Regions from separate parts of the Psychrobacillus sp. FSL K6-4046 genome, predicted to be linked through region 2. Evidence: riboswitches for the same ligand, from Rfam matches in the RefSeq annotation. Region 2 holds a riboswitch; each other region holds the start of a gene.

What was found. Region 2 has a riboswitch for cobalamin ahead of MKY09_RS03015 (ABC transporter substrate-binding protein). Riboswitches for the same ligand answer to the same signal wherever they lie in the genome.
Region 1: it holds a riboswitch for cobalamin, as region 2 does, so the genes downstream of both, MKY09_RS01195 (ribonucleoside-diphosphate reductase subunit alpha) here and MKY09_RS03015 (ABC transporter substrate-binding protein) in region 2, are expected to answer to the same signal.
Region 3: it holds a riboswitch for cobalamin, as region 2 does, so the genes downstream of both, MKY09_RS17670 (hypothetical protein) here and MKY09_RS03015 (ABC transporter substrate-binding protein) in region 2, are expected to answer to the same signal.

What each region holds. Positions count from the first base shown of each region.
Region 1 covers NZ_CP152020.1:216,067-226,472, reverse strand. Annotated here, with positions in the region: gene MKY09_RS01195 (ribonucleoside-diphosphate reductase subunit alpha) at 1-2,028, opposite strand, end outside; cobalamin riboswitch at 2,192-2,371, opposite strand; gene MKY09_RS01190 (DUF2569 family protein) at 2,574-3,098, shown strand; gene MKY09_RS01185 (DUF2569 domain-containing protein) at 3,123-3,635, shown strand; gene nhaC (Na+/H+ antiporter NhaC) at 3,709-5,094, opposite strand; gene MKY09_RS01175 (undecaprenyl-diphosphate phosphatase) at 5,533-6,360, opposite strand; gene MKY09_RS01170 (DedA family protein) at 6,370-6,972, opposite strand; gene MKY09_RS01165 (metallophosphoesterase) at 6,978-8,060, opposite strand; gene MKY09_RS01160 (ABC transporter permease) at 8,219-8,566, shown strand; gene MKY09_RS01155 (PspA/IM30 family protein) at 8,580-9,218, shown strand; gene liaF (cell wall-active antibiotics response protein LiaF) at 9,318-10,019, shown strand; gene MKY09_RS01145 (sensor histidine kinase) at 10,016-10,406, shown strand, end outside.
Region 2 covers NZ_CP152020.1:607,175-617,580, reverse strand. Annotated here, with positions in the region: gene cobS (adenosylcobinamide-GDP ribazoletransferase) at 1-247, opposite strand, end outside; gene MKY09_RS03040 (bifunctional adenosylcobinamide kinase/adenosylcobinamide-phosphate guanylyltransferase) at 254-784, opposite strand; gene MKY09_RS03035 (aminotransferase class I/II-fold pyridoxal phosphate-dependent enzyme) at 757-1,833, opposite strand; gene cbiB (adenosylcobinamide-phosphate synthase CbiB) at 1,820-2,776, opposite strand; gene MKY09_RS03025 (heme ABC transporter ATP-binding protein) at 2,778-4,247, opposite strand; gene MKY09_RS03020 (iron ABC transporter permease) at 4,249-5,244, opposite strand; gene MKY09_RS03015 (ABC transporter substrate-binding protein) at 5,237-6,190, opposite strand; cobalamin riboswitch at 6,311-6,453, opposite strand; gene MKY09_RS03010 (hypothetical protein) at 6,831-6,968, opposite strand; gene MKY09_RS03005 (DUF1963 domain-containing protein) at 7,133-7,813, opposite strand; gene MKY09_RS03000 (DUF2185 domain-containing protein) at 7,826-8,452, opposite strand; gene MKY09_RS02995 (hypothetical protein) at 8,487-8,801, opposite strand; gene MKY09_RS02990 (DUF2975 domain-containing protein) at 8,798-9,271, opposite strand; gene MKY09_RS02985 (hypothetical protein) at 9,738-10,055, shown strand; gene MKY09_RS02980 (hypothetical protein) at 10,253-10,406, shown strand, end outside.
Region 3 covers NZ_CP152020.1:3,589,012-3,599,417, reverse strand. Annotated here, with positions in the region: gene MKY09_RS17700 (GNAT family protein) at 1-416, shown strand, start outside; gene MKY09_RS17695 (DegV family protein) at 438-1,286, opposite strand; gene MKY09_RS17690 (aminoglycoside adenylyltransferase domain-containing protein) at 1,429-2,226, shown strand; gene MKY09_RS17685 (GNAT family N-acetyltransferase) at 2,229-2,735, shown strand; gene MKY09_RS17680 (spore germination protein GerW family protein) at 2,748-3,140, shown strand; gene MKY09_RS17675 (VanZ family protein) at 3,182-3,655, opposite strand; cobalamin riboswitch at 3,768-3,957, shown strand; gene MKY09_RS17670 (hypothetical protein) at 4,127-4,666, shown strand; gene MKY09_RS17665 (ABC transporter substrate-binding protein) at 4,670-5,608, shown strand; gene MKY09_RS17660 (DUF1700 domain-containing protein) at 5,731-5,976, shown strand; gene tatA (twin-arginine translocase TatA/TatE family subunit) at 6,286-6,492, opposite strand; gene MKY09_RS17650 (hypothetical protein) at 6,955-7,212, shown strand; gene MKY09_RS17645 (gluconate 2-dehydrogenase subunit 3 family protein) at 7,290-8,069, shown strand; gene MKY09_RS17640 (GMC family oxidoreductase) at 8,098-9,813, shown strand; gene MKY09_RS17635 (NUDIX domain-containing protein) at 10,057-10,406, opposite strand, start outside.

The DNA of each region.
Region 1 (10,406 bases), 390 kb from region 2:
CGTCCAATGCTGATCAATGAAATAAGCAGACTTATAAAACCACGTAGTCTCTGAATTTAAATCTGGAACTGTAACAGGAATTTTATAATCCTTCTTCTCCTCTGCGTAAGTCTTTTGAAAAATTGGGTCAATACTAGCGGTACTTCCCGCCAAAATTGACGTAGATGAATTAGGAGCAACTGCCATTAAATAGCCATTTCGAAGGCCTACTTCTGCGACCTTCCTGCGAAGCTTATTCCATTCGTCTCCTTCATACTGACGCTTTTCAAAATAAGCACCCGTTTGCCATTCCGAACCTTCGAATAAAGGATAAGCACCCTTTTCCTTAGCAAGACTTGCGGATGCCTGAATAGTTAAAAAGGCAATTTTTTCATATAGTTTATCCGCAAGTTTAACCGCTTCCTCTGACTCCCAACGAATCTGCTTAAGTGCGAGTAAATGATGCCATCCGAATGTTCCAAGGCCAATACCTCGATACCTTGCATTTGTGCGCTCTGCCTGTGGTACAGGTATCATATTTAAATCGATGACATTATCTAGCATGCGTACTTGAATATTTATCAGTCTTTCTAATACATTTGCTGGTACTGCCTTCCCCAAGTTAATAGAGGATAAGTTACAAACAACAAAGTCCCCAGGTTTTCTACGAGTGACAATGACATCATCCTCTAACTGAATCGATTCAAACGTTGTTGCGCTCTGATTTTGAAAAATTTCTGTACAGAGGTTACTACTATAGACCATTCCCTCATGCTTATTTGGGTTGCTACGATTTACTTCATCTCGGTAAAACATATATGGTACCCCTGTCTCTAACTGAGAACGCATAATTCTTTTCATCAAGTCGATTGCTTGTACAGTTTCTCGCGATAGGCGTTGGTCATTCACACATTCCTCGTATTTTTCCCGGAATGATCCTTCTCCTCTTTTTTCATCATAGAAATCCTCCAAAGAATAACCCATTACCTGACGGACCTCATGCGGATCAAATAAATGCCATTCCTCCCTTGCATCTACCTTCTCCATAAATAAATCCGGCAAGCATATACCTGTGAAAATATCATGCGCTCGAAGGCGATCATCTCCATTGTTTAGGCGTAGATCTAAAAACGTAAAAATGTCCTTATGCCAAGCATCCAAATAAACAGCTACGGCCCCTTGTCGTTGTCCAAGCTGATCGACGCTGACTGCCGTATTATTCAACTGTTTAATCCAAGGGAGAACTCCACTAGATGCTCCCACGAATCCTCGTATAGAAGAGCCACGGCTACGCACCTTCCCCATGTATACACCGATACCCCCTCCAAATTTAGATAGAGTGGCTACGTCTGTATTACTGTCGTAAATACCTTGCAGACTATCATCTACCGTGTCAATAAAGCAGCTAGAGAGCTGTCCATGTGGCTTTCCAGCATTAGATAAAGTTGGAGTTGCAACCGTCATATATAAATTGCTCATTGCCCAATAAGCTTCTTTTATTTTTTCAAGACGGTTTTCTTTTTCGTCCTTCATAAGTGTCATAGCTATAACAAGCCAGCGCTCTTGTGGCAGCTCTACAATATCCTTATTAAAATCCTTCGCTACATAGCGATCTAAAAGGGTTTTTAAGGCTATGTAGGTAAATAGGGAATCTCTTTTGGCGACAAGGAGATTTCCTAGCTGCTCTAACTCCTCATTCGAATAGCTTTCCATAATAGAGGGATTATATATTCCCTTTTTAGAAAGGATCCGTACGTTCTCTGCAAATTTTGTATAGACGGCATCAGCAGTGGTACCTCTCCGTTCTGCTTGCTGCGAATATACTTCTGCTAAATAAATACGTGCTGCCACAAATGTCCAAAATGGCTCCTGTTCATCTAAAAAGCTCAATGCCTCTAGTGACATAGCCTTAGACCATGTCGATATCATACCTTCTGAATGTTTTTGTAGCCACTTGTGATGTGACTTAACTAAGGGTGCTAACTTTTCTTCCCCAAATTCTACTATTAATTGCTGTAATACCTGCTGTTTTTCTGTATTCGTAATTATTGCCAATTTAAATTCCTCCCTATTTTTTATATACAAAAAAGCGATGCCTCTAGCCTCTTAGGCTGAGTCATCGCTCATGATTTTAAAGTAGGAAACAACAAGACATATCGTTCGTTTTAAGATAGAGTCTCTCGCCCCCACCTCTCAACCCCCGAAGAAAGTGTTGCTTCATCGACAAAAAGGCAGGTCTACTGGCTCGTGCATCTTCCTCCCATTGGCCTTCCCACGAAACTTCGCAGTGGCATAATCAACAGTTGTCCGCACTTACAGTTGCGGGGACAGCTTCGGTCTTAAACCGAATTCCCTTTTAAACCATAATGGTACCTTTTCATCGTTTATATACTATATATTGTGTTTTGTTTACTTATATACCCTAACATATTGTGTTTAAACTTGTACATAGGTAAAAAGACTTTGTGTTAGGTCTTACATCTCATTTTCAGAATAACCCAATTATAAAATTGCGAATCCAATATTTTCTGTATATTATAATTATAGCGACCTATAAAATTGGTAAAATATCTTAAAATTAGGAGGTTATAAATATGATTACAAGCAATTCCACTAGGTTGACATCTAAGGACTTATTACCACACGGACCTGTTGGTATAGGGGGCTGGCTAATACTTCCACTTATCGGGCTAATTACCTCACCGTTTGTTATTATTGCCTATCTCATGATAGATGTTTTCCCTTTTTTGACGGCTGAAGGTTGGGAGAGTATAGCTAGTAAGAGTGGAGAATATTATCATCCTTTATTTGGACCATTTGTAATAACAGACCTCATCATTTGTATTGCTCAAATATCTACAGTAATAGTATTACTCATACTTTTCTTTAAAAAGAAAACGTTTTTCCCTAAGGTAATGATTACCTGCCTTACCATCATGCTAATAATAGATATTCTCATTGGCTATATAAATTTGCAAATCATAGAGAATGTGTTTGGATCTGATCCTTTAACATCCCAATACTATATGTTTAATGTAATACGGGCTATGATAAGTACCTCGATTTGGATTACTTATTTTAGTAAATCCAAGAGAGTAAAGAATACATTTGTAAAGTAAACATACGATAGGAGGTAGTTCTCAATGACTGTTACTAATGTATCTGTCCAACCACATAATGGACCCTCAGGAATCAATGGTTGGCTCATTCTGCCCTTGATTGGTCTGCTATATGCACCGTTTCACTATTTACTTAGATTTTTCAGCCACATAATAACCTACCTTACGAATAACATTTGGGTGACGATGATTGAATTAGATGTATCTAAAGGACAGCAAATCTTCATAAGTGTAACCATAGTAGTCTACTCCCTTATTTTACTTTTAACAATAGTCATCTCAACAATCCTTATTTTTCACTTTTTCAAGAAAAAAAGGTCATTACCAAAGCATATGATCCTTTATTATATTGCCACTGCTGCGTGTAAATTTGTTTTCGGCTTTGCATTTGTTTACATATCAAATCTATTATATGGAGTGAATCATGAGGAACGGTTTGAATTCGCTGCAGTGTCTATGATGTCATTTATTTTGACATTTATATGGGCGAATTATTTCAATGAATCTCAAAGAGTTCATAATACATTTATTCATTAAAAAACAAGTCAGCCCGTAACTACAGTAAATCCCCATTACTAAATAAAAGTAGTAATGGGGATTTACTGTAAAACTATTTTTCTTCGATATAAGTCAATGTTTTTCCAGTAAACCCAAATAATATAGTCAGGATCGGGCTAAGCAAGCAGAAAAATGCAAATGGTAGGTACTCGAGTGTTGTAACAGCTAATACATTCGTAATGAAAATCCCACATACACTCCATGGTACAAGGGGGTTTACAACCGTACCAGCATCTTCCATTACGCGTGCTAAGTTTTTATTGGCCAAGCCAACTTTTTTAAATTGTGCTTGGAATGCTTCTCCAGTCAATAAAATCGATAAGTACTGCTCTCCGATAAGTGTATTAACCCCAATTGCGGTAAATGCAGTTGCTGCAACAACAGAACTCACCTTCCTTAGCGAGCTTTCCACTTTCATCAGTAAGCTTTGCACGATCCCCAGCGTAAACAAAAGCCCACCCATACTTAGCGCAAGTAGAACAAGCCCAATCGTAAACATCATGCTATTAATGCCTCCCCTAGAAAGTAAGGAGTCAATCGCTTCCATACCCGTGCTAGAAGTAAAACCGTAAAATAGTATATTTAATACTTCCCCAAAACTAAAAGAGTGATGGAAATAGGAAATAAGTATAGCAACAACTGATGTGAAAGCCAGAGATAATATAGCAGGCACTTTCTTAATGGAAAGTATAACGAGTAAAACAAGAGGAATCAGTGTATACCAATGAATCATCCCTGTTTGGAGTAGTCCAGCTTGAAATTCATTTACTTGCTCGAGCTGTTGAAATTCTTTGTTTGGCGATAAAATCCCATATCCAATTAGCGAAATAATGAATGCTGGTATCGTTGTCCATCCCATATTTCGAATATGTTCAAATAAATCTACCTGAACGATAGCAGATGCGAGATTTGTAGTATCTGACAGTGGAGACATTTTATCTCCGAAAAAAGCTCCTGAAACAATTGCACCAGCTGTAATAGCCAAAGAAATATCCATAGCGCTAGCCATTCCAATAAATGCAACACCAATTGTAGCTATCGTTGTTAGGGAACTTCCTATAGATAAACCAACGATACAAGTAACTAGAAATACAATAGCATAAAAAAAGTGTGGCGTAATAAATTGAAAGCCTAAGTGAATAAGTGTTGGAATCGTCCCGCTCATCATTAAGCTACTAACTAATATACCAATAAAGAAAAAGATGAAAATTGCGCCAAGACCTGCTTTGGCACCATCTGTTAGTCCTTCTTCTAGTTTTTTGTAAGGTACTTTCTTCATAAGACCATAAGTTATGAGTAATAGAATTGCCAGTAAGATAGGCATATGAGGAACTGCATTAAATTTTATGATACAAAGCGCCATTATAGCGATAATCATAGTACTAAGTAGTGCTGCCTCCGAAAATGAGGGGGAGATCGTGGAACGAATACGAAACATTGTTAATCCTCCTAATAATAGTTTTTAGGAATGAAAAAAAACCTTCCAATCCCTATAGCTAGGGACGAAGGAAATCTCCGCGGTACCACCCTATTTGTCGAACATTGTGTATGTTCAACCACTTCATTAAAACCGAGTTTACTTGATTGTTGTAATTCATCTATCATGTTTACCTGAACTTTCACCAACCGTTCAGTCTCTTTTTGCTGGGTACATGCAGATTACTAGGACAATCACTCGTATAAATTTTACTTTCGCGATTCAACGCTTTCAATCGCTAAAGTTACTAGAATTTTAACATGTTTACCCGTACTGTCAAGATGTATTATTTTAAATGCATTATTAACGGGTATCTTTAATGAAAAAGACAGAAAACCATTAATTTTAACGTAGCCCAAAACAAAAGGATGACCCCTGTGAAAGAAGTCATCCTTTAACTTACAAAAATATAATAACCGCTAGTACTGCTGCTAAAACTATTCGATAAATAGCGAACGGTGTTAGTTTAACTTTATCAATTAGTTTCAAGAAGAAGCGAATCGATATTAAAGCAAATACAAATGCGCTGACAAAGCCTACTGCATAAAAGCCAAAATGATTCATCTCCACGTACTCCCAGTTTTTCAAAAGGGATAGAAAGCTTGCCCCTGCCATAATCGGCACAGCCATGATAAAAGTAAAATCTGCTGCAGTTTTATGATTCATCCCTAATATTACGCCACCAGAAATCGTTGAACCAGAACGAGAAAATCCTGGCCACAATGATAGACATTGTATAAGACCTACAAGAATAGCTTGCTTATATGTAATCTTGTCTAGTGTGTTCGTTTTTGGATGTTTAGGTCCAAGTTTATCAGCAACAATCATAAGGATCGCACCTAGCACTAATCCTATTAATACAGTCTCTGTTGTAAATAAATGCTCATCGATGTAATCCTCAAACAATACACCTAGCACACCAGCAGGTATAAGCCCAACAATTACATGAGTTAGCTTTAACTGTCCGCCTTTAGGCGCATCCTTTATTTTATATAAGCCTATTAAACTCAATAATCTTTTCCAAAAGACAACGACTACAGCGAGGATTGACCCAAGCTGAATAACAATTTTGAATGTATTAGCTGAGTATTCTCCTAAAAAGTCTTTTGTTTGCAGCCACATATCATCCACGATAATCATATGACCAGTTGATGAAACCGGAGCAAACTCCGTCATACCTTCTACAAAACCTAATATTAATGCTTTAAATAATTCTAGAATTTCCATAAGATCTCCTTAGTCACGTTTTTTAAAATACCATACTAAAAATGCAATCCCTACTATTGCTATAAGAACATACACTATGTTCGAGTAGATATCCATATACCCTACGATATCCTCCCAGTTTTCACCTACTGCAGAACCTACAGAAACTAAAACCGTGTTCCAAATAAGTGTACCTAGTGTAGTAAATAGAAGGAACAGCCAAAATTTCATATTTGACATCCCTGCTGGAATAGAAATAAGGCTTCTCACCAATGGAATTAGTCGACCAAAAAATACAGCCCAAACGCCATATTTGTCAAACCAGGCATCCGCCTTATGAATATCTTTTATAGTAAGTCTCAAGAATTTACCGTACTTGTTCACAATCTTTTCTAAACGCTCTACATCTAGTAATAGACCAATCCCATAAAGAATTGCCGCGCCAATTACCGACCCCGCAGTAGCTGCTAGAATAACACCTACCTTGGTCATCGAAGTTGTAGTTGTCATAAATCCTCCAAGCGTTAAAATAACCTCTGAAGGTATCGGCGGGAATACGTTCTCTAACAATATTAATAAAAATACGCCAAAATATCCAAACTGATTCATCCAGTCTGTAACCCATGCTTCCATTATACTTACACATCCTCTAACTTAATCTCTACCGACCATAACTCTGATTGACTACCTAGTCGAATCGGTGGTCCCCAAAATCCAAATCCGGAAGATACAATCGCATGCATATTTCCTTTTTTCCTATACCCGTAATCTAGTTCAAAAATTCTTTGGGTAAACATATGATTTGGCCACATTTGACCACGATGGGTATGACCCGACACGTGAAAGTCTACCTTCGCCCTCTCAGGGATGAGTAAATTAGACGGTGTATGATCCATTACAAACCATGGCAAATTGTTTTGTTTTGGTGCCAATTCGGATAGTTCTTTTCTGTTTCTATTCGTTAAGTCCTCACGTCCTGTCAAATAGAACGTGTCTGCCACCATGATTGTTTCATCTAATAGCATCTTTACATTGGAAGCTTCCATTTCCTCTACAAGTAATGGAATTTTCTTCCCATAGTATTCATGGTTTCCTAGCACCCCATAATTACCATACGTAGATTGAAGCTGCTTCATCACCTCGGACATGCCCTTTTTTACAAACCATATTGGGTCATCGTCCACTAAATCTCCAACTAGTAATACCAAATCTGGATTTTGTTCATTTGATTTTTTTACAAATCTTTGTAAATGCACTTTATTGGATAACAGACCAAGGTGAAAGTCAGATGCAACCACCACTTTCAACTTGTCCACTGCCGCTCCCTTTTTAGGTATGGTAATAGTAAGTTTTCGGACTACTGGCGAGAAGGCATTATATGTTCCGAGCAACATGATCAAAACAAAGATTAGCAAAACGATTCCACCAATCAGCTTTAAATACTCTGGGAAAATCCACACGAGTATACTTGCAATCGGGAATAAAAGAATTCCATACTGCATGATTATAAGCCAATAAGAACCTATTATACTAAAAGTTCTTAGTCTGTGGTCAAGTCTTGCAATAATAATTGCATAAGCAACTAAAAACCAAATCCCCATGAAAATCCCAAGATTAATTGAGAAGAAAGCTTCTAACCATGTCCACACACTCCAACCAAAATAAAAAACAATTGCGGAATAAATAAGGATCGCTAACGTTATAAAGCCAATTTTTTTCATTTGAGTTCTCCATTTTGTCTTTTCCCATTAGTATAGCAGATTTGCGTAATTTACTCCTTCTCAGCCTTAAGACCGAGGAGAAAATCATGTTTAAGCCCGTTTAGCAAAACATAAGGAGTTGGTAAGCTATAGATACAGACGAGAGGAGGAACAAATATATGAAAAAATTTGGTTTAGTTACACTTGGGATAATTGCAGGAATTGTAGCATTGGTGAATCTTGGTCCGTTATTAGGATTAGGAATATCCGCATTGTTCGTCATTGCAGGTGTACATTTCTACTTAAAAAGCGATTCAAGCCTACTAAAAATCTTTTGGGCAACAGTCGGTATTATCGGTTTATTGACAGCGATTTCTAATATACCAGGATTCGTTGGTATCTTATCAATCGTAGCTTTATACTTCATCTGGAAAACTTGGAATAAGGAAGAGCTTTCACTATCAATACAAAAAAAAGATGATCCATTCGTTAATTTTGAAACACAGTGGAACGAACTTAATAAATAAGGAGGAAACAAACATGACATCATTACTACAACGACTAAAGTATTCAGTTAAGGCTGATCTACATCAACTATTTGATAAAAAAGAAGAAAAGAATCCAATCGCTATGCTCAATCAATACATTCGAGAAGCCGAGAAGCAAACAGAGCAAACCGGTAAATGGTTAGAGCGCCAAGGGAAATTAAAGCAAGAGCTGGAAAAAGAATTGGCTGAGACATTACAGATGGCTGAAAAACGCAAAAACCAAGTAGAACTAGCTACTGCTTCAGGCGAAGAAGATTTAATTTCCTTTGCACAGGCAGAGGTTGATGCCTACAACGAACGTGCAACAACTTTACAGACTAGCATTCACCAAACGATGGAGGAGCTTTTCGGGTTAGAGCGCAAATATGAAGAGATGAAGCACAAAGTGAAGGATATGAAGGTCCGCCAACTGCAGCTCATGGGCAAAGAAAATGTTACACGTGCCCACCACCAAATGGATCAATTGTTAAAGCCTGAAGAAAAGCAGAAAGGATTCGGTAATTTTCAAGACATGGAACAATATATCGAACGCCTTGGACAAAAAATTGAAAAAGAGCATGAAATCACTTCCATGGAGCAACGTTTAGAACAATTAGAAAAAAATGAACAACCAAAGGCTGAAATTGTGTAATATATAGTAAAAGGTTGTCCATTTTATAGGACCAATGAGGGGAAGGCAAACGCCTTCTCCTTCTCATGCATTACTATGCGAAGAAGGGAGAATACAAGCATGAAAGAAAACCAAACAAACAAGCTAGCTTTTTTTCTTATTTGTTTTGTTTTTCTCATTTTTATAGAAGCTACTATATTTGGGAACGGCAATATTATATTAGTCCTTCTTGGCATAGGAATGATGTACTTTAGCTTACGGAAGCAATCGAAATATATGTTCTGGTTAGGCTTTATATTTCTGATTTTAGCTATCTTTTCTATGTGGAGCCTACGATTGTTTTTAGTAGCTATCCTTGTCTATTCCCTTTATAAGCTTTGGAAAAACGAACCTATTAGCCAAGTGATTAAACCGTTTGGCAAGGTATATGAAGAAACACCAAATAGTATTATTCAAAACAAGCTATTTTCATCACAATCAACGCCATTTCAAGCCTATGAGTGGCAGGATGTTCACGTGCAAAGCTTTTACGGAGACTATGTAATTGATGTTACGGAGACAGTGCTACCAAAAGGCACTTCCCTTATTTCCATTCGACAATCTTTAGGAAAGGTTACAATACATGTTCCATACGAGATTCCAGTCCGCATACATTACACTACCGTAATTGGTGAAGCACGAATTCTTTCCCGCGGAGTTCAGCGTCTATGGAACCAGACTGTCCTTGTAAAGGACGGTTACCTAGATGAGGTTTCTCATCCAGCAGAGCTACTCATAACTGTATCCACGTGGATTGGTGATGTTGAGGTGATTCGAAAATGAAAATACTTCTAGGGCAAGGAATCTCCCTCTTTTTCTATCTAGTTAGTATTATTGTGTTACTTTTATATGTTGTCTGGGGCTGGCCAAATGACGAAGCTTGGTGGTCATTGTTAAACCAGACATATGCACAAATACCTCTAGGCGTATGGATAATAATTGTGCTAGCTTTTATAAGCTTCGGATTTTCATTGAACACACTTCAAAAGGTACGCGGTCAAGAAAAGAAAATAGAAACGAGCTTACGACCATTACTTGCAGAAACGTTTGAAACGAGCAAGAAAAAATATACACAGACCAAAAGAATGCAGGCAACTGTTACTCAACTAGAACAGTTAATCCTGACCCAACGAAAAACATTACAGCGTATAACAAATGAAAAGGCTGAAA
Region 2 (10,406 bases):
AAGTATCGATAAAGCCGTCCATATGGAGTCCTCCTGACAGTAGGATTCCCAGACTGACAATCACAAATGCAGTCATTAAGGGGCTCCATTCAAAATAGAGAGCCAAACTAGCGACTGCTCCAATGCCAACTCCTACCAAAGGAAAAAAAGTATACATCCCAGTTATTTCTCTTTTTTCCATCGGCAGATTTTTTTTAACCGGAATAATGGTAAAGAATTGAAGTGCCAATAACAGGCTATTCATCATTCCACCTCATTTCCACTGATGTCCTAATCCATACTCCATTTCGTATGCAACATCGGCTTTAGCAACTAACTTTTGATGAATACGACCAATCCACTGCTGATAGAGAAGCACACTTTCATAGCTAGAAAGTTGTTCATCTAGTACTTCATTGGATACAACGACCATGACCTTTACCTTTTCTAACAATCGGTCGATTGTTTCAAATAGCCTCTTTTCCACCTTTTCCATGTCACTAACATAAAGCTCGTTTGCTAGCCAAGTCGTGACACAGTCCCAAAGGATTCCATCTGTTTCCTTGATTGCTGGCACTAGTTTCTCCAAATATCTCGGTTGCTCAATCGTAATCCAGTTTACCGGATAATTTTCCCGATCTCTTTGGTGATGTGCAATTCTTTGTTCCATTTCTCTGTCTGTTGCTACACCTGAAGCAACGTATATATTACGAGGAGCCTGCTCGTTCATCAGGTATTGCTCCGCAAAGTGGCTTTTCCCACTCCGCACTCCCCCTGTTATAAAGACAAGCTTTCCTCGAACCATGTGGTCAACTCCTTTTTCAAGTACTGCATGTCATCTTCTTTCTTCATCCCTACTCTAAACCAATTACCATCTAGTCCTTTAAAGTTTTCCGTATGTCGGAGCACGCAGCCTTTAGCTAGTAAATATTCAAAAAAATCCTTCGACTGAACAGGGTCGGGAAGCTGAAAGCAAAGAAAATTTGTTTGAGATGGTAGCACTCTACAATTAAGCCCCTCTAAAAATTGGGTGAAGTCCGTTCGTGCCTTTCGCGCAAAATGAATAGCATGCTGTCTATACTCCTCTTCCTTGAAGCACTGTGCACCAATCGTAGTTGCCAATGCATTACTATTCCAGTGAGGCAGCCTTGAACGAATATCATCTATTGTTGCTTTCCCCGCTACTGCATAGCCGAGTCGTAGCCCTGGAATTGCATACATCTTAGTCATTGAACGGACAACGATAACATTAGGAAAATCACTTAAATACGGAATAAAAGATTCCTGTTCCTCTATAAAATCTAAGAAAGCCTCATCCAATACTAAATCACAATCATGCCTTTTTGCAGCAGTCGCTATCTGTATGATTTCCTCTAAGGGTACCAGATAGCCTGTAGGATTATTTGGTCTGCATATATACAGAACATCTGCGTTTTCTACGGCACTAAGCACCTCATTCATCGGCAGCGAACTTATTGCTATAATCTCCTTGATTACTACCCCATATGGTCTGATCGTAGCCTCGTATTCAGAGAATGTCGGATGAATTATCACTACTTTTTTATGCTGATAGCGAATGGCAATGCTTGCAAATATCTCAGCTGCACCATTGCCAATGAGTATTTGTTTTAAACTCACATCATGATACATTGCAGCCGCGCTTAAGAATGGCTCTCCATAGGGATCTGGGTATTTCGTTATTAGATTTGCATAGGATTCCCACTGCTCCCTCACAAAATTGGGGGGACCTAGTGGATTCACATTTTCGCTAAAATCAATGACCATCTCAGGTATTGGAATGTTTAGACGTTGATATAATTGGTGAGCATTTGCTCCGTGGCTAGGTAACGACAAGTATTAAACCTCCTATCCCCGTCATTCCAAGCCAGAAAAGAAAGACGGCTGTGTGTAAATGGGAAATCGCTCCTAATATATGTCTCGCACTTAAAGGAACCTTACGAATTCCCATCAATGCACGATTGGAAGCGACTCCTTTATATGTATTTCTTCCGCCTAACTGTATGCCTAATTGATAGGCAGTGGCTGCTTCTAAAAAGCCACTATTGGGACTCGGATGCTTCTTAGCATCCATCCACCAGCCCTTCATTCTCTCCTTCAAGGGAATGGCTGCTTCCTTTCTTCCTCCCAGCATAATGGCCAACCCAGTTAATCGACTCGGGATATAATTCGCAACATCATCTAACTTTGCTGCTGTATAACCAAACTCCTCGAACTGTTCATTTTTATAGCCAACCATGGAATCTAAAGTATTGATTGCTTTATATGCCCACAGACCAGGAGCGCCAAATAAGAAGGCAAAAAATAGAGGTGCAGTAACTCCATCACTTATATTCTCAGAGACGGTTTCTACTACCCCTCTAGTTATTTCCTCCTCGTCCAAATATTCCGTGTCTCTTCCTACAATCCATGAAAGCTTAACCCTTGCATTAGGTAAATCCCCCTCTATCAAAGGCTTGTATACATCCATTGCAGCGTTCTTCAAGCTTTTTTGGGCGAGGCCAGAAGCAATAAGTATACTTTCTAGCGCAATTCCTAAAACAATTTGAATAGAATAAGCAACGGTTACAAGCACTAGAGCAACGCTAAATGATATGCCCACTATAACTAGGACTAGGATCAGCCCTTTAAGCTTCCTCTTACTACCTTTGTTTAATTGCTTGGTTAGCCATGAAATAAGCGTACCGATCCAACGGACTGGATGAGGCCAATTAGGAGGATCTCCTATTAATCGATCTAGCAGAAGACCAATTGCTATTGCTATCATATGAGATGCCATCTTACACCCATCCCTTTGCCTTTTTGTATATCTGAATAGCCTCCACTGTACATTCAAATACACCTTGCCCAATCTTTTTACCGATCTCTGTTATAGGACCTGCGTATTCAATAGGAGTGCCTTTTTGTGTAGCAGCAATTAGGACGCTATCTGTCGAGGTACCGGTCGCAAGTGTACCAGTTCTTGAATCCCTCACTTGTTCATGAGCCATCGCTTTCGTTTTAGCCTCCGTTGCAGTGATAACTGATTGAATAAATGCCTCCTCTGCTAGCTCACCATTAATAACAATCCATGTATTGATCGTACCTACAGAAGGAAACATTTCAACCTCATGCGCTCTAGAGACATCCACTGCATTTCCAACCCCCGCAGTTACCATTACGACTAGATTACCAAGAGGTGTTTTGTACTCTTTTATGATAGCGTCCGTAGTTTTGACCGCTGTCATCATACCTACCGTATCTGCCTCTGATAATCCTTCGGTAGCAAGGTATTCTATCATTTCCTCCTGAACGTTATCACAATGGTAGCTCGCATCCACTCTTCGATTGACAAAGTTTCTATACCAGCCACTTCCTGCATTAATGACTGCAGATGACCACGTCTTTAATTGATTTTCTGCTCGGAAGAGAACATAATCATCCGTTACTTGAAAATTGGACACTGTAATTGGTTTATCGTCTTGTTTTTCCTTTACGTCTGGCAAAATGGTTATTTGTGGTTTAGGACGTTCTGGATGAGGACTAGTGCTAACTCTGGCTTCATAAACCGTTTCCACTAAACTCTTTTTTACTACCTCATGCGGTTCTCCAATTACTTTAATCCTCCCTTGGTCCATCAATAAAAGCCTGTCACAGTAAAGCGATGCAAGGTTAATATCATGAAAAATGCTTATAACCGTAATACCATTCTCAATTGCTTGTGTCTTAATCGTATCTAGAAGTTGTTTTTGATGAGCAATATCCAAGTGATTGGTCGGCTCATCTAACAGCAATATGGGAGCCTGCTGAGCCAATGCCTGTGCTACAAACACCCGCTGCTGTTCTCCTCCTGATAGAAGCTCTAGTAAATGCTTTTCATATTTGTCGATAGCAGTTAGCCTCATTGCTTCCTGTGTCGCTACCTCGTCCTCTTGCGACCATGTTGAAAACCAGCCCGACTGGTGAGGGTAACGACCGAGTGAAACCGTATCTCGAACGGTATGTGAAAAAGCTTGATTGTGCAGCTGCGGCAAAACGGCCAGCCTTTTCGCAAGCTCCTTTGAGGAATAGGATTTTAGTTGCTTACCTTCAATCATTACTTCTCCTGATGCAGGGGTAAGTATGCCACTCATCAATTTTAAAAGGGTAGATTTCCCGCTGCCATTTGGACCTAATATTCCTAGCATCTCTCCTTTAGATACCTGGAAGGATACGTCATGCACGACTAGTTTTTGATTGTAACCACCAGAAATGTTTTTGATCTCTAGCATGCTATGCAGCTCCTTTTTTACGTTGTCGGAAGAAGATAAATGCAAATACTGGTGCGCCAATAAAGGCAGTGATGACACCTATTGGAAGCTCTGTTGGAGATATAATGGTACGTGACACAAGATCACAAATGATTAATAACGAAGCTCCGTTTATGAAGCTTAAGGGAAGTACATGCCTGTTATCGGAGCCAAATAGCAGCCTCGTCATATGAGGAACAACCAACCCCACGAATCCAATCGTACCGGATACAGCTACAGCCGTCCCAGTAAGCATAGACCCACCTATTAGTATCATCATTTTACGTTTCTTCACTTCCACACCTAAATGCTGTGCTCGTTCTTCTCCAAACAGCATTGCATTTAGCTCCCTACGGTTTAACCATAATAAAAGTGAACCAATTATTATAAAAGGTAATGCCATTTGAACATAGCTCCAGCCACGCATAGAGACGCTTCCAAGGAGCCAACCAATTATTTGCCTTAGCTCTTCCCCTGTTAATGCAATCATTAAGGAAATAACAGAGCCGAGAAACGAGCTAAAGATAATACCTGTTAAAATAATCGTTTCCATTTTCATCGCTCGATCAACAAGCTTCGCGAAGGTGATTACGGTGAGCATCGTTGCAAGAGCTCCTAACATACTGAAAACAGGCAAGGTGAACATTCCTAAAAAAGGTACTGATATTCCAAAAAAGAGTGTAGTCACTGCACCAACCGATGCTCCGGACGACACTCCCAATGTATAAGGATCGGCTAGCGGATTTTTAAGCAGACTTTGAAAAGCTGCTCCCGCTATTGCCAGGGATGCTCCGACTAATCCTGCGAGTATAACTCGCGGCATGCGAATCTTCCAGACGATATTTGTTGCAATCGCATCTGTACCCGTATCCCATAAAGTACTGATCGGTACCTTTACAGATCCGACCGACACACCTAGCCAAATGGCTACGATTAACGTAGCCAGTGACAAGGTATAACCGATCATTGATTTACTCACTAAATGCCTCCGGATAAATAGCCTTAGCCACTTCCTCTAGGCCTTCTACTAAACGTGGACCTGGACGACTCGTTGCATCCTCATCCACTTGTACCACCTCATCGTTTTGAATGGCAGTCACTGTGTCAAAGCCATCACGCTGCTTCACCTTTTCTACAATTCCTTCCACGTAGTCATAGGTGATTAACATTACATCTGGGTTACGGCTTACTATTTCCTCTGGGTTAACTTGAAACCAGCCATCTTGATCAGCCATAATGTTTTCTGCATTGACCATCGTTAAAATTTCTTGCATAAATGTCCCATTACCAGGAGTATAGATTTCTGGTACATCGGAAGTTTCTACGAATACTGTTTTCTTTGTCTCTACTTTTGCAACTTTTTCTTGAATTTCGTCAACCTTTGCCTTCATATCCTCTATAACGGCTTGTGCTTCCTCATATTTCCCCGTTGCTCGGCCAATTTGTTCAATAGTTGTATAGGTTAAGTTAAAATCCTTTGCATCCTGTACCACAAATACCTTTACACCAGCATCTCGAAGCTGCTGTAATCCTGCCTCTGCCATTGAAACAATGGATTCATGAGCGAATACAATATCCGGACTTAAAGAGATAATTTTTTCAATGTTAAATTCCATCCCGCCAATTTTTTCTTTATCTAACGCTTCCTTTGGATAGCTTTCGTAATCATTAACACCGATAATTTCCTCATTTAGTCCCAAAGCAAATAGAATCTCCGTGTTACTTGGAATCATGGATACGATTGATTTCGGAGCTTCCTCTAGCGTAATTTCTTGTCCTACTGCATCCGTCAGTGTAAGTGGGAATGCCGTTTCTGAGTTACCAATTTCCTGGCTACTTTCTTTTTCTGTTGGAAGTGTCTCTTGCTCATTACAACCACCTAAAATCAGCAAGGTCATTCCAATAATTAACCACAGTTTCTTCATCCTTTATTCCTCCTAAATATAGACAACAAAAAATCCCCCATCCTAGGATGAGAGATAGATAGGTATAAATCAGCCACGAAAAACCGAAAGCGGACCTACACCAGACCTATCCGCGTAGGTAATGGGTGTGTACGTAAAGGCAGGTTTTCTGGCTTATGATGCATATGCATCACTTACAGTGGCGGGACCGCGCTGGACTTTAACCAGCTTCCCTTTTAACTCTAGTAACCGATAACTAGAGCACCTTTAAGCAAATGTTATTCTATTGTTTCTTGCATTTATTATACCTTATATTTAGATGTTGTCGAGTTGAAGTCGGTATTTGAAAAAGCATACATTTTATACATTTCAACAATACGAACGATTAATAAAGAATATTGAAGTTTATATGCTTTTAAATGTGGAAAGTAGAATTGATTTCCGCTCTGGCGGACGCTTTCCGCGAGGGGAGCGATAAGCCCTCACCCATCGCTAACGCGCGTGGTTGTGATGTCTTATCTGTCTCCTTCCTCCCGCTGGAGTCGCCTCCTGCCACTTCAATCAATAATTAGAAAAGGTTCATGGTTGATTGGTAAAGACTTCTTTATAATATATAAAACACGACAACTTTAACCTTAAAAAAGCTTAATATAGTAGTTTTTCATCGCGATTTCTTGTTTTCATCATTTTTTTTATCAATCGTTTCTCTTACTTCTTTTAGTATTTTTTTCGTTGCTTTTGATTGTTCTCGTGCCGTTTTCAGGATATTTGGTTTATTTTCTTCTTTCCATCCAGTCAAAGAACACCCTCTCTTAGTTGTGTGCAACTGAAATTCGCTCCATCTTCTTAATATATCTAAAAACAAAGGGAATAATTGAATCAAAACATTTTGAGATAAATAATAATATAAAAAAACTTTTACTGAAATGAGCTTTAATCCATTACTACTTTTTTTACCTGCTATTAATAAAAATCACAGTACACAATCCACTCTTGTTTGTCTTGATTATAGAAAAAATAGAAGCTACCACTGTCTACTATGTTGAATTGTGCTTTCGCATCAGAGCTTATTTGTAAGACAAATGGATATTCTTCACCATATGAAACTCCACTCTGTGTATAAGAGGGGTATCCACCGATCTTATGCATAGGATAGATATCCTCCACGATATCATCGTAATATTCAATATCCTCATCCAATTCAAGATGTAAAATCTCATCTTGGACTTCCGTTTCTATATCCTCAGAATCCCAGGCAGGAGTGTCGTTATTAACCAGCTTTGGAATTAACGGAAAAGACCTCATCCTCACAGATTGGTTGTTTATTTTTAGTAATCCATTGAGGTTTGTATAGCAATTGATCATAAAAAAAGGCGCTAGGTTATCATCATTTAAATGATCATATACATTAAAGTCCATATAAATGGTGATTAGTTGAATATTTTTTAATTCCTCCGGTACGTAAGGGAGATCGTTTAAAAAAATGGTGCATAAAGGCTCAAACTGTGAAGGGATATTTTCTTCTTTTCCCCACAAGACCTTTCCAATCCAGCTCTCTCCTAATTCTTCCGTTGGTCGATAACCACCCGTCTCAAAAATGGTAGCTTGCTTAAATAGTACTTCTTTTAATTGAGCAATGTTCATATAAATCCCCTCCTAAGCTAAGTAAGACTTCCAATCGTAATCTTCTATTTTATAAAAGATACCACGGTCGTTTTTTTCGTATGCACATAGAGGTGGCTCATCAATAAAAGATAGAACAGAGTCATCTATATTTAAAATTACACCTATGGATATATACTGGAAATTATCAGAATTACTTAAAAATCTATCATCTTCGTAACCAGTTAAAACAGACCAACCAGAATCTTGAGCATCTTTTGGATCATCTTTTAACATAAAATTAAATTCATCTCTCTCTAAAACATCGTTGCTTACAATTATTTTCGTATCAAAGTAATAATCCCATTTAGAAGATTTTGGATCATTATACTCAGTGTCACATATATGATCTGCACGAAATGAAATTTCTTGTCCAATTTTTAATTCGCTTATATTGATTGGGTCGTTTGAAAGAACTCCCTTAAAGTTTTCCATATCCCTATGGGTAATTTTCACCCACATTCTTTCACCTGCATACCCGTCTCCTCTAGTCTCGCATTCGAAAATTAATTTGACCCGATCTCCTATTCTTAAAATATCAATTACTTCCTGGCTAGGAATATAAAAAGTATAGGGCGCTTCTTTATTTCTCTTATAAACACTCTCTAAGTACCATGACATTATATTTACCCCTTGAACTGTTTCGACATAATTTTTATGAGTCTTTCATCACTTTAATTTTTTTGGCAACTATCTTCCCTTCGATTTCCTCAGTCCAGACTTTCACTTCTTGACCTTCTATTAGACTCTTAGAAGTCTTTATTTTCCCAACTATTTCAGTGTTATCTGTGAAATGGACTTTAGGAGTAAAATGCTCGTATTCAGGGTTAATTTCAAGAGGATATAATATAAATTTACTTTCGGTTAAGTCCCCTATCTTACCATGATAATCAGCTCTACTAAAAAGGAAAAAAGCAAGAACAGCTATAATTATTATAGTCATTCCAATAATTAAGCCTCTACTTTTCATTTGTTATGTTCCAATCGTGCAATTGCTTCTTGTAGAAGTCTTTGTAGAACAGATGCGAAGGCTGCAATTCCAAGAGAAGCAAAAATCATGCCTAGTCCGATGCCTATGATTCCAGGCGCATCATCCTTATCTGCCATAAGAAAGAATATTGGCATACCTAAAACGTATAAAGAGCTAATAGCTAATCCACAGTATTTTATCTTCTCCAAGGCTCTTACTGAAGGTTCAGAGAAGGTATTATGATGACCTATATAATTTAAAAGCTTTAGTGCTTGGTATAGAGCAAAGTAAAAAGGAATAGCTGTTGCATACAAATCGATATAAACTAGATATTTTAGATAAGAATGGTCAGGATATAGTTCCGCTGCAAAGCCTGCTATTTCAGGCACTAAAAAGATACATAACGCGAGAACCGGGATTCCCATTAAAATGACGGCCAACTTTAAAAATAAAATAATAGCTTTTTCCATAAAAGCACCTCACTCATTCATTGTCTACATAATATTACATATTTGATTGTTTTAGAATAAATACTATTGTAAATAAAATATATTAATACTCTAGGATTATAAAGGAACCAGAATAAAATTCTGAAAGTTTTTAAATGTCTTTATTCCTGTAAGAGATCCATTTGCTGCATTTAGCACTTTGTCTACATTATAGAATTAAAGATTTTAAACTAATTTCGTCTTTTAAAAGGCAATGTGGACTGATCTCACATTTGAAAATTTCAAAAAATATTTATAATTACTTACACAAGTTACTCTTGAAAACATACTAAAAATAGGCATTTCCTCTAAGAAAGTGTGTAACAAAAAGAGCTGGACAAGGTTATTATAATGTGAAAAGATTGAATTGTAAGAATAATCGGCCGATTTTCTTCCTAAGTATTTTGTTTTCTAAAAAAATAAAATTTGATACGGAGGAATATACTTTATGAAGAAATTTAAAATATTATTGTTAAGTTTTGTAATTGCTTTAAGTTTTGGATTCACAGCCCAAGCAGAAAATGTACGAGCCACTGAAAGTAAAGAAACAAAAGTTGATGTAGCTTCAGAACAAATTTTTGTTTCAAGAACGGTTCGTTTTACTAGAGATCAATCTATGTGGGTAACTGAAACTAGAAATGGTAAAACGTATTCTGGGTATATTTATAATAGAGGTTTTGCAGACGGCTCTGGAAACTACTCATTTTTCTCAGGATATATTAGAACAGGTCCCCATGCACCATTATCACTTGAACTTGAAAAATAGGAAGATAGAGTAGTTAAAATAAAGGCTTTGTTAGAAATCATCCCTTTACGTAGTTGTTTAACTCTGCAGTTCTCTGTAAGTTTCACTATTTAAAGGGATGTTTTCTTTTTCTAGAAATTATACTCCATTATACAAGCATATAATCATACATAAAGAGGAAGTGGGCCAATCTACGTCTGTTTTTCAGGGAGGAACTCATGAAAGAAGTTATAAGTTTCGTTATGAAAGGAATCTTAAAAAGTAAATACATATTATTGGTACCTTTTATTATCATTCTATTTATCGTTTCTTTGATGACTATTAATAGTAATGAATCTGGAACAACTCAACAGGAGCTACAAGACACATTTA
Region 3 (10,406 bases), 900 kb from region 2:
AGGATATTGGCGAAGCGAAAAAGATAATCAGAAAGTGGCAAATAAAGTACCATAAAAACGAAGGATTTCGTTGGGGGATAGCTACTAAGGGGGACAATAAGATTATAGGGAGCTGTGGCTACCATAATTGGGAAAAGGAACACAATAAGGCTGAAATCGGGTTTGAGCTTACTCCAGAATTTTGGAGAAGTGGAGTAATGCCGGAGGTTTTGCAGCCTATCCTGTCCTATGGCTTTGAAAAGATGGAGCTTCACAGAATAGAAGCCCTCTATGATCCAGAAAATAGTGCATCGAAAAGAACTTTGGAGAAGGCAGGATTTATATATGAGGGTACATTAAGAGAATCTGCGTTTGAAAAAGGGCAGTTTTGTGATGCTTCCATTTGCTCTTTGTTAAAAAAGGAGTTTGCTAAATAGCAAACCCCTTTATAAATTATATTAATACCGAACCCAGCTAAGTCCAATGGTCCCTTCTCCAGCATGAACTCCTACACAGGCACTTAATGGGATGACAATAACCTTAAGGTTAGGGAATTCCTGCAGGATTTCTTCTCTCCACGTTTGAGCATCCTTTTTGTTGTTGCAGTTGATTACTGCAACTTCTGGAACTTCTGCTATTTTCATATCTTTTCGAAGGCGTCCCATTACATAGTTTTTAGCTCTTTTAGTAGCACGTACTTTTTCTGTCGGGACGGTTTTTCCATTATCAAAGGAAATAACCACTTTTATATTTAATAGATTGCTAAGAAAGGCTGCTGTGCCGGAAACACGACCACTTTTATGAAGCTGAGTCAAGCTAGATGGAATGAAGGATAACTCAGAGTTGTTTGTCATATTTTCTATATGAGCTACAACTTCCTCTACGCCCCGGCCTTCTTCTAACAAGCTTTTCCCAACCTCTAGCATTTTGACCATTGGATAAGAGCCTATTTTGGAGTCAATGGAATATACTTTGAAATTGGCCATTTTAGAAGCGGTTTGTGAGCTGTGGTAGGTGCCAGACAAACCGCTTGATGTATGGACGGCAACTGCACAATCATATCCTTCTGCTTTTAGGTCTTCATATAGTTGTACCATTTCACCAATTGGAGGCTGAGAGGTCTTTGGATGAACTTTAGCCGTTCTTAATTTGTCATAGAATTCATCATGTGTCATATCAATCGTTTCTTTGAATGCACCCTCTTCAAAAACAATATTTAACGGTAAGACATGTATATTATGTTTTTCAATAAATGATTGTTCCAATAAAGCGGCAGTATCAGTGATCCAAGCAACTTTTTTATTCACAGTTGATAATCTCCTTAATAAAAATAATTTGTTAGCGATAATGTAACGCAGATGAATACATATCAATAGTGTTACTTGTCATGTTTTGTCGAAATTTCGGGAACTGGAACATATTTTGAACATATTTAGAGGAGGTGAAAGGTTGAAGTATTTATTACCGTATTCTCTACATAATTTAATGCAACTATATCTACAGCAATTAAATACACATTTGCCTATGAATTTAATAGAAGGAGTCTATTTGTATGGCTCCGTTGCTTTAGACGCTTTTGATGAGAAAAAGAGTGATATAGACTTTATCGTTTTATTAAATCGACAGGTAAATGAGAAAGAGATAGAAATGATAAAGGATCTTCATTTTCAATTGTCTAAAGAGGAATTAGGTTCTCGGATGGACGGTATGTATATCCAAGCAACTGACCTTAGTAAGGGGAACGAAACAATGCAACCTTATCCTTTTTGTGCGGATGGCGTTGTTAGAGTTGGGCATTGGGACATTAATCATGTGACTTGGTGGGTGTTAAAGGAGCATGGAATTACATTGCAGGGAACAGATATTCAAGAGTTAAAAGTCTCTACTGAATGGGAGGACGTCTTAGAGACGTTAAAATACAATATTAATCAATATTGGTATGAGAAAACAAAAGAAATACCAGATTCAGTGCCTGATGAAGTGGTGGAGGCTGTTACAGCTACTATTTGCAGAATTCTTTATTCACTCGAATATCAGCAGATCATTTCAAAAAAAGAAGCACTGAGAAAAGGGTTAAGTATGCTGCCAAATGTTTGGCATCCTTTAATAAAAGAAGGGATGAGAATTCGTACATTAGAGCAATCTCCTTCGCTATTTGCAACAGAAAGCTCACGTGCAGAAGCTTGTCGAGATTTAATATTGTACGCACATGAACTTTGCAATGCACGCTATTTTCAGGAGGTATAGAAATGGAAATTAGAAGATTAATAGGTGATGATGCAGAGGCATATTGGCAGCTAAGGCTTGAGGCACTGCAAAATAACTCCGAAGCATTTGGTACTAGTTATGAAGAAGCTATTCAAAGAGAAAATCCAATTGAACGAGTAAGAAGCAATTTTCAAGTAAATGGGAATTATACGTTCGGTGCATTTGAGGGAGATAAATTAATCGGTATGGTTACTCTTTTACAGGAGAGTGGCTCAAAAATGAAGCATAGAGCAAATATATTTGCGATGTATGTTAGTCCGCACGGGAGAAGAAAAGGTGCCGGTAAGTCCTTAATGGAGCAGGCGATTAAACAGGCAAGAGAAACTAATGAAATTGAAAAGATTAATCTCTCCGTAGTATCTAGTAATGAGTCTGCAAAAAATTTATACCTGCAGCTAGGATTTAAAGTATTTGGAACAGAAGAAATGGCTTTAAAGGAAAGAGATGTTTATTACGAGGAACATCATATGACCCTTATATTAAAATAAAGGAGAGATAGTATGGAGGAAAAGACAAGTAAACAAAAGGATAATACCAAGCTGCCTATGATACAAACACCAATACGTTCTATTTTTGAAAAGTTTTCTAGAGAAAAGGATGCTTCTTTAATATACGGGGACCCAATTATTATGGACAATAAACGGATTCTGCCAGTAGCCAAAGTGAACTACTTCGTAGGTGGAGGAGGAGGCGGTGGATTTACAGACGAGCAAAATGCTAGTGGTCAAGGAGAAGGAGCAGGTGGTGTATTTTCGATTAAACCAGTTGGAGTTTATGAAATCACCGAGGAAAATGTAAAATTCAAGCCTATACTTCCGATTAATCAATTACTTACTGTGTTCTCCATTATCACCTTAGGTCTTGCCTTCCTATTAAAGAAAAGTCGAAAATAAGTTCTTTAAATAGCTTAATAGAAAAACGCTACCTTTTAAATTTAGTGGGTAGCGTTTTTTCTATTCTTTAACCATTGAACAAGCGTTAGCAATAGCATGGCAAAAATTGCGCCACTTGTATCTAATAGAACATCCTGAAAGAGTGCAGATCGTCCACTCGTAAAGGATTGATGGAATTCATCTGCTGCTCCTAGAAAAAAGGTAATCAGTATGGCCAACAGCTTTCTGTACTTTTTTTTCGGTAAAGCAATATAAATGGCTAATCCAATCAAACCAAAATAAAAAAAGTGCGTTCCTTTTCTGATTAAAAATTCAACAAATGCATAGTAGCCACGTTCCTCGACAGAGACATAAAATCCCCAATATGGAATATGAAATAAAGACAAAAAGGATTCCAATGGCTTGTTGGGAAGCCAGTTTTTAAGCACAGTCTCTAAAGACTGCTGCTCGGAAGTTTGACCCGAAGCAATAAATACAAAGAGAATTAAAAGTAATAGTGGGATATATTTTTTCATATAAAAACAGTAGCATAAACTGAACAAGAAACAAACTAATTACAAGTTTTAACACTAGATAACCATTTCTACCCCAAAATGATACGCTATGGTACACTTACGATAAGTGAATAATTTATTGCAGGGAAAAGGTGCTGACTTGTCAGCTTAATTGGGAATTCGGTGAAAAACCGAAGCTGTTTCCGCAACTGTAAATGCAGATGAAATAAGAAAAATACCACTGTTGACAAACGTCGATGGGAAGGTTCTTAGAGTAAAATGATGCATGAGCCAGGAGACCAGCCTTTTCTTGAACGTATAAATACTCTTCGGAAGTTAAGGGGTTGTACGGCACGTGTCTATTTTTTCGATTGAATTTATAAAACGATAAATAGTATTGCGCCGCCCTTTTTGGGGTGGCGTTTTTTGTGCTGTAAGAGGTCGAGTATTGTATTGCATATGTTCACATTTACTAGGAAGGGAGGGGAAAAGGTGAAAAAGGACATGCGTTATATTTGTTATCCGTTTATGAGAGAGAAGCCTTCTACAGTAGACTTTGAGATTCGAACGGACTCACTGACGACACGTATCGGCTTGGCTGCTTCTTTAACAAAAGTTATTCCAAGAGTATATGAGGACCTTATGTATTTGGCCCCGATGGCATACCACTTAAATGGGTCTGTCAGAGGGAAGCTCGCGATCCATGAAGAAGATTTACAAATCCTCAGCGATATGTACGATTCCTACGTAAGCGAAGTAGAAGGAAGAGTAGATATATTCGTACTTCCACAAGGTTCAACGGCTGCTTGTGAGTTGCACGTATGTCGAAGTGAAGCAAAAAAGTCGGTCAGAGCTTTACATAAAGTCTCTTTAGAAAGAGAAGTACCTGAGATTTTATTTGACTACACGCAGCTATTAGCAAATGTATTGTTTGCAATGGCGGTATATGTAAATAAGTATCATGGAGTTGACGAGATTCAATTTGTCAGTAAATCATATCCCATGAGAAAAAAGAAAGAATTGGGGGATTAACATATGAATAAACAATTAAGAAATTGGTTAGCGGTACTAATACTTTCTATCTTACTTGTAGGCTGCCAAGAGGCTGAAAAGAATACAGCTGTTGAAACAGATTCTGTACAAGAAGTAAAGGAATACACTGTAACGGACGATATGGGGAACGAAATTACATTTGAAGAAGTTCCCGACTCGGTTGTGTCTCTACAACCAAGCAACACAGAAATTCTATTTGCCCTTGGCGTGGGAGATAAAATAGTGGGAGCTACAGAGTATGATACCTATCCAGAAGAAGCACTGGAAATTGAAAGAATTTCCGATTCTATGAGCTTTAATGCAGAACGGATTTTAGAGATAAGCCCAGATGTAGTGATAGCGTATACCACCGGTTCTGAGGAAGAGCTTAAAGTGTTGGAAGATGCGGGTTTAGACGTTTTTGTCATTCAATCGGCACTGTCATTTGAAGACGTCTATGGTGATATTGAACAGTTGGCCGCAGTAATGGGAGTTGAGGATAAAGGAATAAACCTTGTTAACTCTATTAAAACTACTATTCAAAGTGTTGAGGACAAAGTATCGGGTGTAGCTAATCAGAAACAAGTTTATTTTGAGATAAGCCCCTCTCCTGAAATTTTTACAACTGGTAAAAATACGTTTCAACAAGAAGTTTTGAATAATGCTTCTGTTGTGAACATTTTTGGAGACCAAGAGGGATGGATTAAATTATCTGAGGAAGATGTCATTAAGAAAAATCCTCCGATTATCTTAACTACCGTAAATTATGTAGAAGATCCAATTGGTGAGATTAAGGCTCGTCCAGGCTGGAACCAGCTAGAGGCTGTACAAAACAACGCCATCTTCCAATTAGATTCGGACATAATGTCTCGCCCTGGTCCACGAATTGGTGAAGCTGTGGAACTAGTAGCCAAAACCGTTTATCCAGAATTATTTAAATAAAGTAAAGGATGGTCTCGTTTTGAGGAGGCCATCTTCTTTTATTTTAAAACAGGTACCTTTCAATGGATAATAGTGTTATGGTATAGTACTATTTAATGAATAGTACCGAGGAGGAGTTAGAAGTGACAGCAAACGTTTATATTGAGACATTAGAAAAACAGCTATATATTTTAAATGCTAAGGAGCGCCAAGCGGTTGTTCGAGATTTCCAAAAATATTTTTGTGACTTGTTAAGAGAGGGGAAATCCGAGCAAGCAATAATAGAATCATTAGGAGCACCATCGTATATAGCAAGGGAACTACTTAAGGCTTACTCCGAAGAGGAAATGATCGTAACAGAAGTGGCATATGAAAGTGCATATATATAAAATGCTACAAAGGCTAGTTACCCTTTGTAGCATGACTTCATTGACAAGTTTTAACTGGTTCATTGGGAATCCAAATTTTACAGTTTGAATCTGATAAATCCCCGTCTGTATAAACTTTCATCTCTGGTGTGTTGCCTATATCACTAACCCCTATCCCATCACACAAACTCCAAGAGGCCCTTTTATTTCTTCGTTATTTAAAGAAATAAAGAGCAACAAGCTTTTGTATAGATTCTTATAGACTGATATCTAGGAATGTATATTAACACATGCAAAAAGCCGCCTATTAGAATTTGGCGGCTTTTTGCATTAGATATTTTTTTTAGTTACTGTTTCTTTGTCTTCTATTTTAAATTCTTCTGCAACATCGTCTACTATATCTTTAGTTGAGCTTTTAAATTCTTTTAACGTCTCTCCAATTGCTCTACCCAATTGAGGTAATTTTTTCGGACCGAACACGATTAAAGCAATAATTAATATAATGATTAAACCTGGTATTCCGATATTTGGCATTATAATCTCTCCTATACTGTTTCTGTATATTCTCATGTGTTTTTTCAATAGTAGTTAATCATACATAAAATTGGTTGTTTTGTATCAATAACACATTATACTCCTACGTTTAAATTTGTAAATAATTTAGTGTTAAAAATAATCTAAGCGTTTTGAACTGGAAAAGTCTCTTCGTTATAAAAGTACCTTAATCCCTTCTGCAAAAATTTAATTATATAAATATAATCTTATCGTTTATTTATCCAGGAAATACTAATTAATTTATGCCCATAATACAAAGGTTTTTCTATTATTCTGCATTAATTATAAAAATTTAATGTTTTTTCAGAATAAAATTATATTTTTATAATCGAAATAAATATCTAGTTTTTAAGAAATAAAAGGAGTAGACTGTAAAACGGTTGTTTTGTATTTATAAAAATTACGTTTTCATAGTTGTGTGTACTATGTTAAAGGAGAATAAAAGTGACGCAATATAACTTAGAAGAATTAAAACTGTTGAATCAAGTAATTTTTGCTTTATTTATAGTAGCAGATTTAGCTCTTGGCCTCTTTTACTTTAATAATGAGTTTCCTTGGTTCGCGTTAATAGGTTCAAGTATCGGACTAGCTATAATTGTTCTTTGCTGGACTGGAAAAAAATATATATACTTTGTCTCATTTTTATTGGTTTATACGATCCTATTCTCATTAGTTTATAACTGGAATGCAGTTTTTCATTAATCAGAATATCTTTTAAGCCATTGTTTACCTAAATAAACAATAAGCTATTTATACTAATTTACATTGGAGGTCATATTATGTCAGAACAGGAAAACAAGACTACTTACTTAGATAAACGTTCATCTAGACGTACTTTTATCAAAAACTCTGGATTAACAGTTGGTGGAGTTGTATTAGGTGGAGCACTCGGTTCTTTACTAGGGAAAGACTCAACATCTAAAACTAATGAAACTGGGGTTCATTCAGCAACTACTAGTGTTAACTTCAACCAAGCACTTATGTATTTTGACAAAGCACAATTTGACACGATAGAAGCTGCAGCAGAGCAAATTTTTCCTAAAACTGAGGTAGGACCCGGGGCGAAAGAATTACTTGTTGCATATTATATTGATCACCAACTCGCAGGAAGCTTTGGCCTAAACTCAAAAGAATATATGACCGGTCCTTTCTTCCCTGCAGAAGCAGTTCCACAACAAGGGTACCAAACACATTTGAACCGTCAGCAAGTGTTTAATCTTGGAATTGCAGCTTTAAATACAGAGGCTGCAAAGAAATCCGATGATAAACCTAAATTTGCTAATTTAACAGAAGAACAACAAATCGAAATCTTAAAAGATTTTGAAGCTGATAAAGTTAAATTAAATGGAGCCGTTAGTTCCTCCTTTTTCTTCTCTTTACTTAGAAAAGTAACAATTGAAGGAGTATATGCTGACCCTATGTACGGCGGTAACAAAGATATGGCTGGTTGGAAAATGAAGAATTTCCCTGGACATCAATCAAGTTATACTAATGTATTAGAAAAAGATGAATTCGTGAAAATAGATCCTATGAGCTTAAACTCTCAGCATCAACACTAATCAGCACAAATAGAAAGGGTGAACAACTTTGGCAACTAAATTACCAAAAACAGATATAGTTTTAGTAGGGGTAGGCTGGGTAGGCGGTATTATTGCAGCAGAACTTACAAAAAAAGGATACAAAGTAGTAGGTATCGAACGTGGTAAAGAACGTTCAACTGAGGATTACTTTATGGCTCACGATGAACTACGTTACGCAGAGCGTAAAGAAATGATGCAGGATCTTTCTAAAGAAACAATTACATTCCGTCACGATATGACAAAACGAGCATTACCTTACCGTGAATGGGGTAGCTTCCTAATTGGAGAAGGAACAGGTGGTTCAGGAGAGCATTGGAACGGTCAAACTTACCGCTTCCTACCATACGATTTCGAAATCTATTCAGAAACTGTTAAACGTTATGGAAAAGGTAAAATCCCTAAAGGGATGATGCTTCAAGACTGGGGTATAACATACGAAGAGTTAGAACCATATTTTGATAAATTTGACGCTATGACAGGTATTAGTGGTGAGGCGAATCCACTACCTGATTCTCCACAAATTAAATACCCTAACCCGCCGATGCTGGAAACACCAGCTATAAAATTATTTAAAAATGCAGCGAAAGAGCTTGGATATCATCCATACCATATGCCTTCTAACAATCTATCGCAATCTTATACTAATCCAGATGGCGTTTCTCGTGGCGCTTGTCAATATTGTGGTTTTTGTGAGCGTTTTGGTTGCGAATATGGAGCAAAAGCATCACCAGTAGTTACAGTATTACCTGTGGCTAAAGAAACTGGTAACTTCGAAGTACGTACTCATTCTGTTGTACGTAAAGTTCTACACACAAATGGAAAAGCTACTGGCGTATTATACGTAGATATACGTACTGGTGAAGAGTTTATCCAAGAGGCAGATGTAGTTGTAGTATCAGCATATCAAATGAATAATATTAAACTTTTATTAAACTCTCAACTTGGCCGTCCATATGATCCAGTTACTGGTACAGGAGTCATTGGTAGAAACTATGCATACCAAACAATTCTGGGGACTGCTGTAGGTTTCTTTGATAAAGAGTTCAATTTATACGGTGGTGCGGGATCTCTAGGTGCTCAAATTGATGACTTCAACGGAGACTTCTTTGATCACACTGACCTAGATTTCTTACATGGTGCGACTATTCAAATTACCCAATTAGGGGATCGTCCTATTGCAAACAATCAGATTCCAGCAGGCGTTCCAACTTGGGGGAAAGAATTTAAAGACGCATCTGTTACAAATGCAAACCGTGCTCTTATTGTTAAAGCACAAGGTGCTTCTCTACCTTGGCAAGATAATTACATCGATTTAGATCCAACTTATAAAGATGCATTCGGTGATCCATTACTTCGTATGACGTTTAATTGGAAAGACCAAGATCGTCAACTAATGAAGTTTATGGGAGAAAAATCAGCTGAGATCATGAAAAAAATGGGTGCAAAAGATATCAAAATTAATGGTCTCGAAGTCGGAGATTACGATATTCGTAACTACCAGTCTACTCATAATACTGGTGGAGTAATCATGGGCTCTGATCCAGAAACAAGTGCTTTAAACAGCTATCTACAAATGTGGGATTGTGAAAATGTATTTGTACCAGGTGCAAGTGCTTTTGCTCAAAACTCAGGTTACAACCCTACTGGCACAGTTGGAGCACTAGCGTATCGTGCAGCAGAAGGTATTGAAAAATACTTAAAAACTGGCGGATTATTAGTTTAAAATCGAGAAGCTTCTATATAAAGAAATAATATTTGATTAAACTTAACAAATAATTTTTACTCATAGAATTAGTCAACAACTTAAAAACTGCTATCTTCTTTCCATCAAAAGAAGGTAGCAGTTTTTTAATATATGGATTCATCCACAAACTTTTAACTACTCTTTTGGATTTCTAAGAAACTTGCACAGTTTGTGTAAATTTCGGTCTGTTCGAACCGAATTTTTGTGGGTTCCTTGGACTGTTTAATCTGCCAAGATTGCTTCTACTATTTCTTTAGGACGAACATCAAGAGTAGATAAATCCATGAGATCGATCCAAATCGGTTCATATTTTCCTTTTTCTTTAGAAGTGCTTACATATTCATCTCCATCTCCGGATCCAAACGTACCGCTTACAATATCAGCTAAGTAATAATATTGAGTTCCGCTATATGGTAGTACTTTAAAAAGTCTTTGGATGCGAACATGTACCCCTAGCTCCTCATATGTCTCACGAATAGCTGCTTCCTCAGGGGTTTCTCCATTCTCGATACCTCCACCCGGAAATACATAGTAGGTGGTATAAGGCTTAGTCCTTTTGATCAGTGCAACTC